Regions from separate parts of the Cryobacterium sp. TMT2-14 genome, predicted to be linked through region 2. Evidence: predicted binding sites of a transcription regulator. Region 2 holds the regulator's gene; the other holds the start of a gene.

Region 1 (8,387 bases), on a different contig from region 2:
GACCTCACCAATTCGACGGAGATTTTGCCGGGATCACCCCGATCGGTGCGAAAAACCGGGTCCCGGAGCAAAATCTCCGTCGAATTGGTTCGCGCGCTCAGGGGATTGAATCGCGCGTCAGGCGGCAAGAACGTCAGGCGGTAAGGGGCACGTAGCGGTAATACTCGATGCCCTGGTCGTAGAAGTCGGGGCCGTTCGCGGTGCCGAGGTGGTCGACGACGAACTGGTCCTCGGCCGGGGCCGGCACGAGGTCACCGGGGCGCCCCTCGTGCAGCGCGATGTACTGCGCCTCGGTCAGGTCGACCGGGCCGTGCAGGGCGGTCTCGAAGTTGATGCGTGCGGCGGCGGCCTGCCAACCCTCGGCGACCCGCATCGGGAGAGCCTCGGCGGCGTCGCCGCTGCCGTAGCCGAGCGCCAGCCACTCCTGGCCGGCGAGCTCGAGGCCCTCCGTCAGTGCGTGCTGCAGACCGGATGCGAGCCACGCCGGCAGGGCGGCCGTGTAGAGGTTGCCCAGGTCGCGCATGGCGTCCGAGCCGAGGCCGAGCTTCTCGCTGACCAGGGTGTTCCAGACTTCGGTGCTGCGCAGGTGCTGGCGCAGGCGGCGGGACAGCGGGAAGACGTCACCGATGATCTCGCCGATGTCGGCCCCGTTTCCGTGGAACGGCGAGGGTGCGCACATCTCGGCGAGCAGGAGGTCGGCGTCGATCCCGGCATCCGCGCAGTGCGCGCGCAGCTGGTCGCGGCCCGATTCCTCGTCGGCCGCGAGCGTGAACAGGTAGGCCATCACCCAGCCGGTCGCCGGCATCTGGTGGTACGGGCGGTGCATGAACACCCGGTCGACCTCGTTGAAGTAATCGAGAGAATTGCCGGGGCGCTTTCCCAGCATGGCCGTCATCGCGTGGTGGGTCGCGTCGATGTAGCAGCTGGTCGAGTACCGGCCGTTGAACACGGGCAGGTCCTGCATCTGCCCGTCGTCGCGGGGCGGCTGCCCGCGGAAGCGCGCGAACGGCTTGCGGAAGTCGGCCACCCGGTAGTCGGAGTCGCTGCCGGACCCGGCCAGATTTACTTCCAGCAGTCGGGCCTCGCTTTCCAGGAGCACAGCGACGGCGCCTGCACCTTGGGTGGGCTCGCCGCTGCCGCCGCGAGCGTATTCGGCGATGTCGGCGGAGACGACGATGGCCTGGCGGCCCACGCCATCCGTCGCCAGGTAGCGCAGGGCGGCCTTGATGCCGTAGACGCCGGCGAGGCAGGCCTGCTTGAACTCGGGCACCTCGCAGTCGCGCGCGAGCAGCGGCATGCCATGGGCGGTGAGGGCATCGTTGACCATGCCCTTGACGATGACCGCACCGGCCGAGTTGTCGCTGCTGGATTCGGTGCCGAGGGCCAGGAGGCCGACCTGACCGGGGTCGATGTCGTAGTCGCGGATCAAACGCCACACCGCGTTCGCCGCGAGCGTGTAGACACTTTGGCCTGGGCCGCGCATGCGGAAGCTGCGTCCAACGACGTTCCGGACCTTCCCCCACGGCTGGTCGTTCCAGTCGCACCAGGCTTCGAGCTGCACCCGGTAGGGCGGCACGAACAGGGAGAATCCACTAATTCCAGGCGTCAACAGTTCCCTCTTCAGGTTTGGCGTGGTTGTTCACCCACACCGGGTCTCAAACGCACCACTCCATTATCAACGGATCGGTTGGTGAAAGTGGTGACCAGGATCAGATCGTCAGGCGGAACCGACCCGATCACGGCGGTGCGGCCCCCCGGGAAGCGACTAAAATCGAGTGAACCCGATCGGAGCACCACTGTGGACCAACCCATCGATGGTGGCGCCACCGCCGTGGCCCGCGCGCACAGCAACATCGCCCTCGTCAAATACTGGGGCAAGCGCGACGCCGCCCTGAACACGCCCGCGGTCGGCTCCATCTCGGTCACGCTCGACGCGCTCTACACCGACACCCGCGTCACCTTCACGCCCGGTCTGGTCGCCGATGAACTGTGGCTGGCCGGATGCCGCATCCAGGCCACGCGCATCAGTCACGTTCTCGACCTGGTGCGTGGGCATGCCGCCAGCATGGGCCTGTCCGCCGCCCGACTGAACGCCATCGTGACGTCGACGAACAACTTTCCGACCGGGGCCGGCCTCGCCTCGTCGGCGTCCGGCTTCGCCGCCCTCGCGGTTGCCGCGTCCGGCGCCGCCGGCCTCACCCTGGCCGACCGGGAACTGTCGATCCTGGCCCGGCACGGCTCGGGCTCGGCCGCCCGCTCGATCTTCGGCGGCTTCGCCGAGATGCACGCCGGCACCGCCGCCGACGGATCGGACGCCTACGCGGAAGAGCTGCTCGACCGGGCGGACTGGCCGCTGGCGGTCGTCGTGGCGATCACCGAGCACGGCGAGAAATCGATAAATTCCACTATCGGCATGAACGAGAGCAAGGCCTCCTCGCCGTTCTACCAGGCCTGGCTTGACTCGGCCGACGACGACCTCAACGAGATGCGCTCCGCCATCCGTGACCGCGATTTCGCCCGGCTCGGGCAGCTCTCCGAGTACAACTGCCTCAAACTGCACGCCCTGATGCTCACGACCCGACCCGCACTGATCTATTGGAACGCCGCGACCGTCGCCGCGATGCACGCCGTGGCGGGTCTTCGCGCCCAGGGCGTGCCGGCCTATTTCACCATCGACGCCGGGCCGCAAGTCAAGGTGCTCTGCCTGCCCGGCGACGCCGCCGCGGTTCAGCGGGCGATGGTGCTCGTGCCCGGGGTGCTCGAGGCGCGCATCAGCGCGCTCGGCCCTGCCGCCTGCCGGCTGGAATGACCATGGCGACGACTCTGCCGACGCCTCCGCCGAAGCCGACGATCCGGGCGTCCGCGCCCGGCAAGCTCTTCCTGCTGGGCGAGTACGCCGTGCTCGAGGGCGCGCCGGCCCTGCTCACCTCCGTCGACCGACGCGTAGAGGTGACGGTCGACGAGTCAACCACGGGCTCCTGGCAGGTCAGCGCGTCCAATTTGGGCATCCGGAACCTGGTGTTGGGCACGGATGGCGCCCTCCCGGCCGGGCTCACCGACCAGCAGCGCGACCACCTCCGCGTCTTCGACCAGGTGCGCGTCGCCGTGCAGGCCGCTGCGCTGCAGGCGCGGGTGCTGCCGCAGAGTCAGACCCCGCTCGCCATCACCATTGACAGCAGCGCGCTGTCCCGGGGCGGCCACAAGCTCGGCCTCGGTTCCAGCGCCGCCACCGCCGCCGGCCTGACCGACGCCCTGGCCCGCGCCCTGGGCCTGACGCTCGACCGGGACGAGCTGTTCCGCCTGGCCCACGCCGCCCACCGCAGCGCGCAGAACGGCGCCGGCAGCGGCGGAGACGTGGCCGCGAGCGTGCACGGCGGGTTGATCCGCTATGCCCCGGGTGCCGCAGTGGTGCCTCTGCGCTGGCCGGAGGAGCTCTGCATTTCGGCCGTCGTCACCGGCGAAGGTGCGCTGACCACCCGTCTGGTGGGCCGCGTGGCCGACTACGCCGCCGAGAACCCCGCCCGGCACCGGGCCGACCTCGACCGGCTGAAACACCTCGCCGAACAGGCCGAGGCGGCGCTGGCCAGCCCGGCCGATTTTCTGAGCCTCGCCTCCGACTACTTCGCGGCGCTCACCCAACTCGACGCGCATGCCCAGGCCGGCATCGTGAGCGAGCGACACCGTGAACTACACGCCCTCGCCCGGCGCAAGGGCGGCATCTTCAAGACCAGCGGGGCCGGCGGCGGAGACGTCGGTCTGGCCTTTAGCTACGCTGGAGAACCCACCGAGCGACTCGCCAGGGCACTCGCCCGGGCCGGGGCCGCCATCGTCCCGCTCGGCTTCTTCGCCGCCGGCCTACAGGGAGGCACCGCGTCATGAGCCGGTCCCGCATCCCCCGCTTCTACCAGTTGTCGGTCAGTGAACGCATCGCGCTCCTCCGGCAACGTGGTGTCCTGTCGACGGATGCCGCCGCGCACCTCGCAGACGGAACGTCCGCCCTCGACGTGGAGGCCGCCGACCGGTTGATCGAGAACGTGATCGGCGTCTTCTCAATGCCGATGGGACTCGGCCTGAACTTTCGGATCAACGGCCGGGACCACCTGGTGCCGATGGTGGTCGAAGAGCCCTCGATCGTCGCCGCGGTCAGCTCCGCGGCCCGGCTGGTGCGCCAGGCCGGCGGGTTCACGAGCGTCGCCGACGAGCCGCTGCTGATCGGCCAGATCCAGGTCGTCGACCTTATCGACCCCGAGCGCGCCCAGGCTGACCTGCTCGCGCGCGGCGACGAGCTCGTGGCGTTGGCCGACAGCGGGCATCCGAAAATGGTGGCGCGCGGCGGCGGCGCCCGCGGCATCGAGGTCTTTTTGCGCGGTGCGACGGCGCAGAACGGCGAACTGCTCGTAGTGCACCTGCTGGTCGACACCCGCGATGCGATGGGCGCCAATCTCGTCAACTCGATGTGCGAACGGCTCGCCCCACTGGTCGAGGAGATCAGCGGCGGCCGCGTGTTCCTGCGCATCCTCTCCAACCTCACCGACCGGGCCCTGGTGCGCGCCCGTGCCGTGATCCCGCACGCGCTGCTCGAGACCGCCGACTTCCCCGGCGAACGCGTGCGCGACGGTATCGTGCTCGCAAACGAGTTCGCGGCCATGGATCCCTACCGGGCCACCACGCACAACAAGGGCATCATGAACGGCATCGACGCCGTCGCCCTCGCCACCGGCAACGACTGGCGGGCGATCGAGGCGGCGGCCCACGCCTACGCCGGCCGCGGCGACGGCTACGGCCCGCTCACCACCTGGAGCGTGAACGACGCCGGCGATCTCGTCGGCGAACTGACCATCCCGTTGAAGGTCGGCACGGTCGGCGGCCAGGTGGAGTCGAACCCGGCCGTACGGCTCGCCCACACGATCCTCGGGGTGTCTTCAGCGCCCGAGCTGGCCGAGGTGATGGCCGCCGTGGGGCTGGCCCAAAATCTGGCCGCCCTCAAGGCCCTGTCGACCAACGGCATCCAGCACGGCCACATGCGCCTGCACGCGCGGGCCGTAGCGGCTGCCGCCGGCGCCAGTGGAGCCCGGTTCGAGGAGGTCGTCGAGAGGCTCATTGCCGACGGCGAGATCAAGGTGTGGAAGGCGCGCCAGATCATGCAGGCCCTCGAAGAGAGCAGCGACGGCGACCGGGCCATTGAGCCGGCCGCGCCGGATGCCGGGTACGGCACCGCCGCCGCCGTCGCCTTGCCCGCGGCTCACCCCGCACCCACGGCCACCCTTACGCCCAGCGCTTCCGCCACGTGCGCTGCTGCCCTCACCCCCGGCGCCCCCGGCCCGGATGCCCACCTCGGCTACGGTAAAATCATCCTGATGGGCGAGCATTCCGTCGTCTACGGCTACCACGCGATCGCCGCGCCGATCGGTCTGTCGGTGCGCGCGCAGGTCACCCGCCAGGCGTCGCTCCGCGAACCGGTCATCGCCGACCGGGACGTCGACGGCTCGGTGCGCGAACCGATCCGAGCAGACCTCTCGCACCGGGTGGCGGCGCTGATCGTCACCCGGCTCGGCGTGTCCGACGCCGGCCTTCGGGTCGACGTGTTCTCTCACCTGCCGCGCGCCAGCGGCCTGGGTGCCTCCGCCGCGTTCGCGGTGGCATTGATCCGCGCCGTCGCCGACAGCTTCCAGCTCACGATCAGCGACGCCGAGGTCTCGAGCCTCGCCTTCGAGTGCGAACAGATCGTGCATGGCACCCCGTCGGGCATCGACAACACCGTCGCCACCTTCGGCCGGTCGGTTCTTTTCCAGAGATCGGATGCCCCGGGCGGCCACACGATCCGCGACATCTTCACTCCCCACCCGATCCCCATCGTCATCGGGCTGTCCGGGGTGGAGTCGCTCACGAAGCAGACCGTGGGCCTCGTGCGCAGCGCCTGGCAGCGCAACCCCGCGCGCTACGACGCGATCTTCAGCCAGATCGACGGGCTGGTGTTGGCCGGGGTAGACGCGCTCCGCCGTGGCGACATCGCCGAGCTCGGCGAACTGATGAACATCAATCAGGGACTGCTCAACGCGCTACAGGTGTCGAGCCCGGAGATCGAGTCACTCGTGGCAATCGCCCGCCGCGCCGGCGCCCTCGGAGCGAAGCTGACCGGTGGCGGGGGCGGCGGCGCCATGATCGCTATCGCCGAACCCGGCGGCACCGAACCGATCATCACCGCGATGCGCAGCGCCGGCTACACGACTTACCTCACCGAGATTCGCTGAGCACCCGAAATTCGAACCTGTATTTGAGGTATTCGGAGCTGGGCATCTTGCCATTCCCGACAGCGATAAAAGGCGATTATGGCAGTCGTCCACAGGTTTCACACGTAGTTATCCACACCGGGCGTTCCAGTAATTATGCGGGCAAAAGCCACATTTCACTCTGCTGTCCACAGGGTTATCCACAAGGCTGTGGATAGACGTATCTTCGACGTCTGCCAGGCCGGCCTGCCCGCCTCGCGGCGCAGGTCTCAATCGGCGGCCCTACGGCGGGCCCACGCGCCCCGGCCACAGGTCGACACCCAAACCGTTCTCCAGACGGGCCACGGTCGCCAGGTCCGGCCAGGACCGTCCGTGCAGCACCGAGAGCAGTGTCGTGTGGTCGAGCCCGGCATCGCGCGCCACGGCGCGCACGCTCCGCTCGCCGATTGCGGCCTGCACGTTCACCGCGAACTGACGGGCCACCTCGCCGACGGCGCCCGCCGACGGCACGTCGGGCCACCCCACCACGAGGTCACGGGGAGCAGGTCGCGCCGGTCTGGACATAGCCCGAGCGTAGACGACGGATGTCCCCCTCGGATCGCCCACCCCAACCCGTCAGTCGAATCCACGGTGGTCGGGCTGGTCGAGACCCGGTGAGCCGCTCTCTGAACTTGTGAACAAACCTTCGAGATAAACTCTGAATCGAGTCTCTAAATACTGACAGACTATCAACTCTGTGTTCGCTTTGAGGTATCATCGTATCACGATCAATCTCGCGGATGACCTCAGGCAAGCGGCCGAGGCCGTCGCCCTGCTGGGTTCCTCGAGTGCCGATTATGAGGCGCTGGCTGATGCCGCAGTATTGTCCGGTCAGAAGCAGATCGCGGCGGCTCGCCGCCTGCTCGACACCCGCGCCGCGTGGATGGCCGGCACCATCGCCCGGCGGTCCCGGCCGGAGTTGGGCCACTCCGGGTTGGCGGCGCAGCAGGGGTTTCTCTCGCCGGAGGCCCTCATCCAGAAGTGGACCGGCTCCTCGAAGGGCGACGCCTACAAAATGGTCGCCGTCAGCACCATGATGGCTGATGCCGAAGCAGCCGAGAAGCAGGTCGAGGCGGCGCTCTCCTCTCCCGACGCGGATGCCGCCGAGGTCGCCGAGTTCGAGGCGAAGGTGCCGTGGCAGGCTCCGATCGCCCGGGCCGTCACCGCCGGAACCCTCTCCGTCGACGCGGCCGAGTCGATCCGCTCAGGGCTCGGCCAGATCGACGCCGCGGTCACCGCCGAGAAGCTCGGTGCGGCACTCGAAGCGCTACTCACCGAGGCGTCGTCACTGAATGCCGACGAGGTCTTCAAACGGGCGAGACGGATGCGCGACCGGCTCGATGAGGCCGGCATCGCCGCCCGCGAGAAGCAGGCCTACGACGACCGATACATGCGGGTCTACCGGCTGGGCAACGGCGACGTACGACTCAGCGGGCTGTTCGCGCCCGAAGATGGCGAGTTCGTGCTCTCCACCTTCGACTGAGCAGGTCAACGAACACGGGCCGGCCGAACCCGCCGCTCACGGGCAGATCGAGGGCCACCCTTTCCCCATCTCCCAGGAAACCATCGACCGGCTGCTCTGCGACGCCGGCACCCGCGGCATCAAATTCGACGACAACGGCCAGATCATCAACGTCGGCCGCGACGAACGACTCTTCACCGAGAAACAGCGCGCCGCGATGGCCGTGCGTGACGGCGGATGCCTCTGGATCGACTGCGACAGATCACCGGCCTGGAGCGAAGCCCACCACATCAACGAGTGGTCGAAAGGCAACGGCTACACCGACCTCGCCGACGGGGTACTCCTCTGTCATCCCCACCATCTGCTGCTGCACAACCAGCATTGGACGATCAGCCGCACCGGAACTCAGCATTGGTTGCGGCCACCGGTGGAGGTTGACCCGAAGCGGACACTGATCGCTCTGCCGAGCAAGCGGGCGAACCTGTAGGGCGGGACGGGTCGCCGGGTCTCGACGGGCTCGACCACCGGGGCTGAAACTACCGGAACGACAAAGGCCCCCAATCTCTCGGGGGCCTTTCTGTCCCACTGGGTGGACGGCAATCAACCCATCGTGTTCGCTGTGGGTTGATTGCAAAACTCAAAACTTCGGCCTGACC
Region 2 (9,160 bases):
ACCGCCGACGATGGAAGAGGCCGCCTAGGCGGAGGGCAGCAGCTGCACGGTGAGGGAGTCCACCTGGGTGGCGATGACGTCGCTCGATGACCAGCGAGCCGCGAGCCGGGCGAGGGTCGCGTCGAGCTCGATGCGGGTCAGACCGTCCACGAGCTCGAGACGCACAATTAGTTCCGGTCCGGCGAGGCGGGCGGCCGGGTCGCCGGGGGCCAGCTCAACCCCGAGCACACTCAGTTCGGTGGACACGGAGTCGGCAAAGGCATCCGCGACGTCGCGACTGGCATAGCTGGGGGTCCAGGGCAGGGACTGGGCGATGGCCCACAGGGCCGGGCGCCGCACCACGAACTCGGTGGGCGCGGTCGGATCGAGCACGACCAGATCGGTGTTCTCCTGAGCCGCGGCCAGCGCGACGCGCACGCCGTCGGCCGGGACCGGCCGGGCCTGCGTGTTCCACGCCGTCATCGCCGCGACCGAGGAGAACACGGGAAGCACCGTGCGGCCGTCGGGCCCGGCCACGGTGATGATCGACAGTTCCTGGGTCTTGTCGACGCGGAGGCCGGCCTCGGTGGTGCCCGATTGGCCGAGTTCGGTCACCAGGGGAACGAGCAGCCGTGAGCCACGGATGGCGTCGACCACCGTCTCTTCGCCGGCCTCCCGAGCCTGGAAGCGGCGCACGGCCGCCAGCAGCGGCTCGGGCGCGAGCCCGTCGTCGTCGCTGTGCATGTTGGGCTCAAACTGTCGTCCCTCCCACGGTTGCCCGGCGGAGTCGCCCCCTCCGGGTCCGCCGGGAAGGCCGGTGGAGCCGAGGTTACGCGCCCGCGACATCCAGCGCCTCGCTCAGGGTGAACGCCCCCGCGTAGAGGGCTTTTCCGACGATCGCGCCTTCGAGTCCGAGCGGTACAAGTTCGCGCAATGCGCGGAGGTCGTCGAGGCTGGAGATGCCGCCGGAGGCGACGACCGGTCGGTCAGTGCGCTCCATCATCTGGCGGAGCAGGTCGATGTTGGGGCCTTGCAGCGTGCCGTCCTTGGTCACATCGGTGACGACGTAGCGCGAGCAGCCAGCCTCCTCGAGACGGGCGAGCACCTCCCAGAGGTCCCCTCCCTCCCTGGTCCAGCCGCGGGCGGCGAGGGTGGTTCCGCGCACGTCGAGCCCGACGGCGACGGCGTCCCCGTGCCGGGCGATGACCTGCGCCGCCCACTCCGGGTTCTCCAGTGCCGCGGTGCCCAGGTTGATCCGGCTGACGCCCGCGTTCAGGGCCGCGTCCAGCGACGCGTCGTCGCGGATCCCGCCGGAGAGCTCGATCTTCACGCCCGTGACCTCGCGGATCACAGTGCGGATGACATCCGTGTTGTTGCCGCGACCGAAGGCCGCGTCGAGGTCGACGAGGTGGATCCACTCGGCGCCCTGGCGGGCCCAGTCAAGTGCCGCGTCGACGGGGTCGCCGTAGTTGGTCTCGGTGCCGGCTTCGCCCTGGGTCAAGCGAACGGCCTTGCCGTCGGCCACATCCACGGCGGGCAGCAGAACGAGACGGAGGGAAGGGGTATGCACAGTCATGGGTGTCCTCGGTTGGGAATGGTCGCGGCGACCGGGTCAGTCAGGGAAAAGTCAAGGTCAGTTCTTGACTGTGCCGAGCCAGTTATGGAGCAGACGGATGCCTGCCTCACCGGATTTCTCCGGGTGGAACTGGGTGGCGGTAAGCGGTCCGTTCTCGATGGCGGCCAGGAAAGGTTGTCCGTGCTCGGACCAGGTGAGAATCGGTTTCGGGAACGGCGGCATGACGTCGAGGGACCATTCCTGGGCGGCGTAGGAGTGCACGAAGTAGAAGCGCTCCTGCTCGAGGCCATGGAACAGCGTCGAGCCCTCCCCCGGCGTGACCGTGTCCCAGCCCATGTGCGGCAGCACCGGCGCCGTCAGCTGCGTCACGGTGCCGGGCCATTCGCCCAGCCCCTCCGTGTCCACGCCGCGTTCGACGCCGTGCTCGAACATGATCTGCATGCCCACGCAGATGCCCAGCACCGGGCGTCCGCCCGCGATCCGGCGGTCGATGATCTCGTCGCCGTGCACCGCCTTCAGAGCCTGCATGACGGCGCTGAACGCGCCCACGCCGGGCACGACGAGCCCGTCGGCCTCAAGCGCCTGACGGCGGTCGCCGGTCAGCGTCACCTCGGCCCCGGCGAGTTCGAGTGCCTTGACGGCGGAGTGCACGTTTCCGGTGCCGTAGTCGAAGACAACGACGCTGGTCACAGCGCACCCTTGGTCGAGGGGACGCCGGACACCAGCGGGTCGAGCGCCTTCGCCTGGCGGAACGCGCGGGCGAACGCCTTGAATTCGGCTTCGGCGATGTGGTGCGGGTCGCGGCCGCCCTGCACGGTGACGTGCACCGTGAGGCCGCCGTTGAAGGCGATAGCCTCAAACACGTGGCGCACCATGGAGCCGGTGAAGTGGCCGCCGATCAGGTGGAACTCGAAACCGGCCGGCTCGCCCTGGTGCACGAGGTAGGGGCGCCCGGAAATGTCGACGACGGCCTGTACGAGGGCCTCGTCGAGCGGCACGACGGCGTCACCGTAGCGGGAGATGCCGGATTTGTCCCCGAGAGCCTGCTTGATCGCCTGGCCGAGCAAGATGCCGACGTCCTCGACCGTGTGGTGCACATCGATCTCGATATCGCCGCGGGCGCGCACGGTGAGGTCGGTCAACGAGTGTTTCGCGAAGGCCGTGAGCAGGTGATCGAAGAACGGGACCGACGTCTGGATGTCCGACTCACCGGTGCCGTCGAGATTGAGCGACAGGTCGATGCTCGACTCGCTGGTCTCGCGCTGCAGGTGGGCGAAACGGGGCGAGGTGGTCGCGAAAGAGAAGCTCATACGACTAGTTTATTGGCCCGCGCCGTTCACGGCCGCCCAAGCGCCTCGAGGGCGTCGAGGAACGCCGTGGTCTCGGCCTCGGTGCCGGCGCTGACCCGCAGGTGGCCCGGGATGCCGACGTCGCGCACAAGGATGCCTTCCGCCAGCAGCGCCTCGAAGGTGGCCCGAGGGTCCTCAACGCCGCCGAACAGCACGAAGTTGCTCGCACTGCGCAGCGGAGTGTAGCCAAGCCGGGCCAGTTCGCTCACGATGCGGTCCCGCTGCCCGCGGATGTCGTCGACCATGGCAAGCATCGCGGGCGTGTGGACGAGCGCGGCGACCGCGGCAGCCTGGGTGAGCGCGGACAGGTGGTAGGGCAGACGAACCAGGCGGAGGGCATCCGTCACGGCGGGATCGGCGGCCAGATAGCCGACGCGCACACCGGCGAAGGCGAACGCCTTGCTCATGGTGCGGGACACCAGCAGGCGCTCCCGGCCGGGAAGCAGGCTCAGGGCGGTTGGCGCGTCATCCGTCCCGAACTCGGCGTACGCCTCGTCGACGACAACGATGCCGTCGCTCGCATCGTAGACGGCCGCGATCGTTTCCAGGGACAGGGGCGTGCCGGTGGGGTTGTTCGGCGAGCAGAGGAAGACGAGGTCAGGGGCAACCCGGTCGACCCACTCGAGCGCCGTGGCCGGGGAGAGTTCGAACTTTGCGTCACGACCGCCCGCGATCCAGCGGGTGCCGGTGCCGGAGGCCAGCAGAGGGTACATGGAGTAGGTCGGCGCGAAGCCGAGCACGGACCGACCCGGGCCGCCGAAGGCCTGCAGCACCTGCTGAAGAACCTCGTTGGAACCGTTGGCGGCCCAGATGTTCTTTCGGGTGAGGCCGTGACCGAGATAACGGGCGAGGGAATCCCGCAGCTCGGTGAACTCCCGATCGGGGTATCGGTTCACGGTCGTGACCGCCACGGCCAACGCCGCCACGATGTCCTGCGCCACCTCAGCCGGGATGCCGTGGGTGTTCTCGTTCACGTTGAGAGCCACCGGCACGTGCAACTGCGGCGCCCCATAGGGAGTGAGTCCGCGCAGATTATCGCGAAGGGGCAGATCGTTGAGACTGGTCACTCCCCCAATATTACCGGGGTGAGACCGGCGGGGGCTCGCCGCGGGTAGTTCACAGGTCGTTCGGAAGCGCCAGCCGCTGACCGGGCTGCACGCTGTCGGACGGCAGCTGATTGAGGCTCACAATCTCGGCGATCACCTCGCGCGGATCGGACGTGGGCGCGATTGTCTCGGCAAGTTGCCAGAGCGACTGCCCCGACTTGATGGTGACGTAGTCGAAGGCCGAGGCCACGTGAGCGACGGTCGAGTTCTCGGCGGCGGCGATGCCTCCGTTGAGGGCGACGGCCAGGGCCACGGCCACGAGCGGAAAGGCAGCCAGGGACGTGAAAACGACGCGACCGCGCCGGGTGAGTCGGAGCCGGGTGCGTCCGGTCGCGATGGGGGCGCCTCGTTCAAGTGCAGTGCTCATGTGATACCTCCTGTGAGAAGACGCATCCGACTCTCGGCCGGGAGAGCCGGATGCGAACTTATGTTCCGAATGTATATTCGATTATTCGAACAATCAAGCTTTATTCGGTAGTTTCTGAAATATTTATTCCGACTCACTCGAATACATGTTTGTATAATGAGCTCAACGCGGATACAGTTTCGATTGTTGATTGACACTCAATCAGGCACCCCCGACATTCGCGTGAATCGGCGGCATTCGCTGCTTGCTGCCAGCGCATCAATCAAAACGAGGAGCGACGAACGTGGCACAGAACACCAGCGGTCCCCGCGACAAGGGCGGCACCAGACGGCGCAAGAGCCTCAGCGAGAAGCAGCTCGCCATCCTCGACGTCATCCAGCGCTCGGTCAGCCAACGCGGCTATCCGCCGAGCATGCGCGAGATCGGCGACGCCGTCGGCCTGTCGTCACTGTCGAGCGTCACCCACCAGCTCAACCAGCTGGAACTGAGCGGTTACCTCCGCCGAGACCCGAACCGTCCCCGAGCACTGGAGGTGCTCATCGAGATTCCGCAGTCGCCCGAAGACACGACGGCCGGAGCCTCGGAAAGTTTCCACACCGGAGTGCAGGTCGGCGACGCCGCCATGGTTCCGCTCGTCGGTCGCATCGCCGCCGGCATCCCGATCACCGCCGAACAGCAGATCGACGAGATTTTCCCGCTACCCCGCCAGCTGGTGGGCAAGGGCGATCTGTTCATGCTCAAGGTGTCGGGCGAATCGATGATCGACGCCGCCATAATGGACGGCGACTGGGTCGTCGTGCGGCAGCAGAAGACCGCCGAAAACGGTGAAATCGTTGCAGCCATGCTCGACAACGAGGCAACCGTCAAGGTCTTCCGCCAGCGCGACGGGCACACCTGGCTACTGCCCCGCAACACCAACTTCGAACCCATCGTCGGCGATCACGCCGAGATTCTGGGGAAGGTTGTGGCAGTGCTGCGGTCGGTTTAGGGCATCAGCAGTCAAGCACATCAGCATTTCAGGCGGACTCTTGGTCTCAACGGTTTCGACCAGCGTCGTGGAGACGCGCGAGTGTTGAGTCACCATGGTTATTTCGGTCGGGTCTTGTGAGCCGGGTCTTGTGGGCCGGGCACGAACACTGTTCTTGGTGTCGTGCCCGGCTTTTGTGTGGGTGGAGGCGGGGTCAGGCGGAGACGGAGGAGGTCAGGCGGGCGCGGAGGATGCGGGTGGCGGCGAGCATGTTGTGCAGGGACTGGACGGTTTCGGTGTAGCCGCGGGTTTTGAGGCCGCAGTCGGGGTTCACCCAGAGCCGGGTGGCCGGGATGGCCGCCGCGGCGCGCTCGAGCAGGTCGGTGAGTTCGGACACGCTCGGCACACGCGGCGAGTGGATGTCCCACACTCCCGGGCCGATACCGTGGTCGAAGCCCTGGGACCGGATATCGCCCACCACCTCCATGCGAGAGCGTGCCGCCTCGATGCTGGTCACATCGGCGTCCAGGTTGCGGATCGCGTCGATGACCACCCCGAACTCCGAGTAGCAGAGGTGGGTGTGGATCTGGGTGGCCGCGGCCGCACCGGCCGTCGCCAGGCGGAAGGACCCCACCGACCAGTCGAGGTATTCCGCCTGGTCCTTCTGCTTCAACGGCAGCAGCTCCCGCAGCGCGGGCTCGTCGACCTGGACGATCTGAATGCCGGCCGACTCCAGGTCGGCGATCTCGTCCCGGAGGGCCAGGGCCACCTGCCTGGCCGTCTCGCCCAGCGGCTGGTCGTCGCGCACGAACGACCACGCGAGGATCGTGACCGGACCGGTGAGCATCCCCTTGACGGGCTTGGGCGTCAGCCCCTGCGTGAACGCCGACCACTCGACCGTGATGGGCCGCGGCCGGGACACGTCACCCCAGAGGATCGACGGGCGCACGCACCGGCTGCCATAGGACTGCACCCAGCCGTTCTCGGTGACCGCGAAGCCGTCCAGGTTCTCGGCGAAGTACTGCACCATGTCGTTGCGTTCCGGCTCCCCGTGCACGATCACGTCGAGGCCGATGTCTTCCTGCAGCGAGACGACCCGACGGATTTCGGCGCGCATCAGGTCCCGGTAGTCCGCGGTGCTCAGCACCCCCCGTACCAGCTGCGCCCTGGCCCGACGGATGTCCCCGGTCTGCGGGAAGGATCCGATCGTGGTCGTCGGCAGGAACGGCAGCCCGAGGGCCATCTCCTGGGCTGCCACTCGGGCTGCGTAGGCGCCCCGGGTGAAGTCGCCCGGAGCGAGCGCGTCGGCGCGCACCCGAACGGCGCCATCGTGGACTCCGGGAGCCACCCCCCGCGCGTCGAGGGCCGCGGAGGCCGCAGAGAGGTCGATCTCGATGGCACGGCGGCCCAGACTGAGGCCGCGGGCGAGTGTGGCAACCTGCGCGACCTTCTGATCCGCAAAGGCCAGCCAGGTCTTCAGGTCGTCGTCCAGCGCCGATTCGTCGTCGACGTCGTGGGGAACGTGCAGCAGCGAGGTAGAGGTGGAAACCGAGATCCGCGGCGAGAGGCGGACCAGGCCGGCCGCCGTGTCGAAGGCGGCGGCCAGGTCGCCGCGCCAGATATTGTGGCCGTCAATGACGCCGGCCACGAGAGTGGTCGTGTTTAGTCCGGGGGTCTCCGCCGGCACGCTTCCCCGCACGAGGTCAAGCCCGATGGCTTCCACCGGGGTGATGGCAAGAACGGGTAGGGCGTCGTCGAGGCTGCCGTACGGCGCGGCGACAAACAGGGCGGGACGCTCGGCGAGGGCGCCGAGGGTGTTGTAGGCGAAGCGGAGGCCGGCGAGGGCATCCGTTCTCGGGATGTCGATGCTCTCGCTGACCAGGGCAGGCTCGTCGAGCTGCACCCATTCGGCTCCAGCGGCGCGCAGCCGCTGCAGGAGGGCGGCGTAGACCGGCACAAGGTCGTCGAGGCGGTCAAGCGGACTGAATCCGGCCGGGGCCTCGTCGCTGGGCTTGCTCAGCAGCAGGAAGGTGACCGGGCCGACGATGACGGGCCGGGTCAGGAATCCGGCCGCCTTCGCCTCCTCGAACTCGCGCACCAGGCGGGTGCCGGCGAGGGTGAACTCGGTCTCGGGGCCGATCTCCGGCACCAGGTAGTGGTAGTTGGTGTCGAACCATTTGGTCATCTCCAGCGGCGGATTCTCCCCTTCGCCGCGGGCGAGGGTGAAGTAGCCGGCCAGGTCGAGGTGGCCGTCCGCGCCCCGCAGATGCGCGAACCGGGCGGGGACGGCGCCCACCGTGCTCAGGGCATCCAACATCTGGTCGTAGTAGGAGAAGGATTCCGGGATGGACGAGTCGTCCCGGCCGAGTCCCAGCTGCACGAGGCGCTTCCTGGTGCTCTGGCGCAGGGCGGCCGCGGTCGCTTCGAGCTCGTCGGCGCTGACCGATCCGGCCCAGAACGCTTCGACGGCCTTCTTCAGTTGGCGGCGCGGCCCGATGCGCGGGTAGCCCAGGATGGTGCCGGCGGGAAAGGCGGGAAAGGCGGAAGTGTGGGTCATGAGTTCTCCTTGACGGGGTGAGGGGCAGGCAGTGCGGAAGCAGGCAGGGTGGGGGTGAGCAGACCGCAGCCGTCGAGCACGGCGAGCACGGTCTCGTGCTGGTTGAAGGCGTAGAGGTGCAGCCCGGGGGCACCGCCGGCGATGAGTTGCCGGGCCAGTTCGGTGGCCTGACGGATGCCGATCTCACGCTGGCCTTCCTTCGTCGGCTCCACCTCGAGCGCGATCGCCAGCTCGGACGGCAGTTCCTCGCCGGACAACTCGAGGATGCGGCGCAGGCGGGCCGGGCTCGTGACCGGCATGATCCCGGGCAGGATCGGGAATTCGACCCCGGCGGCACGGGCTCGCAGGATGAAGCTGAGGTAGTGGTCGGCGTGAAAGAAGAGTTGCGTGATCGCCAGGTTGGCGCCGGCGGCCTGCTTGGCCAGGAGCGCGTCGATGTCCTGGGTGGCCGACCGGGAACGCGGGTGGCCGTTCGGGAAGGCGGCCACGGCGATGCGTACCTTCTCCCGTTCCCGCTTGATCGTGCGGGCGGCAGGGAGTCCCGGGATCACGGCCTCGCGGTACGGCACCCGCTCGGCCTGCACCCGGTGGATCAGCTGCACCAGTTCCGCGGCGCTGCCCAGGTCGCCGAGGAAGGCCTCACCCTCCCGAATGCCTTCCGGCGGGTCGCCACGCAGGGCCAGGAAGCTCCGCACCCCGGCGTCCAGAAACTCCCGGATCAGCTGGCTCGATTCCGCGTTGGACGAGCCCACGCAGGTGAGGTGGGCCAGCGGGTCCACGGTGGTGGTGCGCAGGATGTGGGTGAGCACGTCCAGGGAGGAGCGCCGGGAGGAGCCGTTCGCACCGTAGGTGACCGAGATGAATTCCGGGCCGGCCGCGGCCAGCCGCTCGATAGTGGCGTGCAGCACGGAGGTGGCAGCATCCGATGTGGGCGGATACAACTCGAATGAGAACGGGATTTTCCGGCATGCAGGATCCGAGGTGTGGGGCATTGCTCCTCATTCGACAGTTGCCAGTGTCAGTCACCGGGGGCCGGGCGACCGCGGACCGCCCGGCAAGCCAGGCGGGCGTTCGCGGGCGGGTGCCGGGCTCGGCTGTCGCTCCATGCCGCCGGTCGGGAGACCGGCGGCAACGATTGAGAAGACTCTAACAAGCACGCCCGGTGCCCGGCAGGTCTGTGACCGAATATGTCATCAGCTGGCGCCGGAGCGGCTCAGGCAGGCCGGAGGAGTGCGGACATCGGCAGGCGAAGGCCTGCC

What was found. The regulator LexA, encoded in region 2, represses DNA repair genes until DNA is damaged. The targets are predictions, from matches to a motif close to TCGAACANNTGTTCGA.
Region 1: the regulator LexA is predicted to act here: its motif matches at 6,904-6,919, upstream of E3O28_RS10075 (DUF222 domain-containing protein).

The regions. Positions count from the first base shown of each region.
Region 1 is NZ_SOFV01000027.1:1,079-9,465, forward strand. It holds gene E3O28_RS10050 (hydroxymethylglutaryl-CoA synthase family protein) at 134-1,609, opposite strand; gene mvaD (diphosphomevalonate decarboxylase) at 1,799-2,809, shown strand; gene E3O28_RS10060 (hypothetical protein) at 2,812-3,879, shown strand; gene E3O28_RS17245 (hydroxymethylglutaryl-CoA reductase, degradative) at 3,876-6,251, shown strand; gene E3O28_RS10070 (helix-turn-helix transcriptional regulator) at 6,513-6,794, opposite strand; gene E3O28_RS10075 (DUF222 domain-containing protein) at 6,976-7,752, shown strand; gene E3O28_RS10080 (hypothetical protein) at 7,721-8,218, shown strand; gene E3O28_RS17330 (recombinase family protein) at 8,332-8,387, opposite strand, start outside.
Region 2 is NZ_SOFV01000025.1:34,657-43,816, reverse strand. It holds gene E3O28_RS09910 (SseB family protein) at 25-825, opposite strand; gene priA (bifunctional 1-(5-phosphoribosyl)-5-((5-phosphoribosylamino)methylideneamino)imidazole-4-carboxamide isomerase/phosphoribosylanthranilate isomerase PriA) at 809-1,555, opposite strand; gene hisH (imidazole glycerol phosphate synthase subunit HisH) at 1,613-2,245, opposite strand; gene hisB (imidazoleglycerol-phosphate dehydratase HisB) at 2,242-2,865, opposite strand; gene E3O28_RS09890 (histidinol-phosphate transaminase) at 2,892-3,971, opposite strand; gene E3O28_RS09885 (LysM peptidoglycan-binding domain-containing protein) at 4,021-4,377, opposite strand; gene lexA (transcriptional repressor LexA) at 4,661-5,365, shown strand; gene metE (5-methyltetrahydropteroyltriglutamate--homocysteine S-methyltransferase) at 5,559-7,901, opposite strand; gene E3O28_RS09870 (methylenetetrahydrofolate reductase) at 7,898-8,893, opposite strand.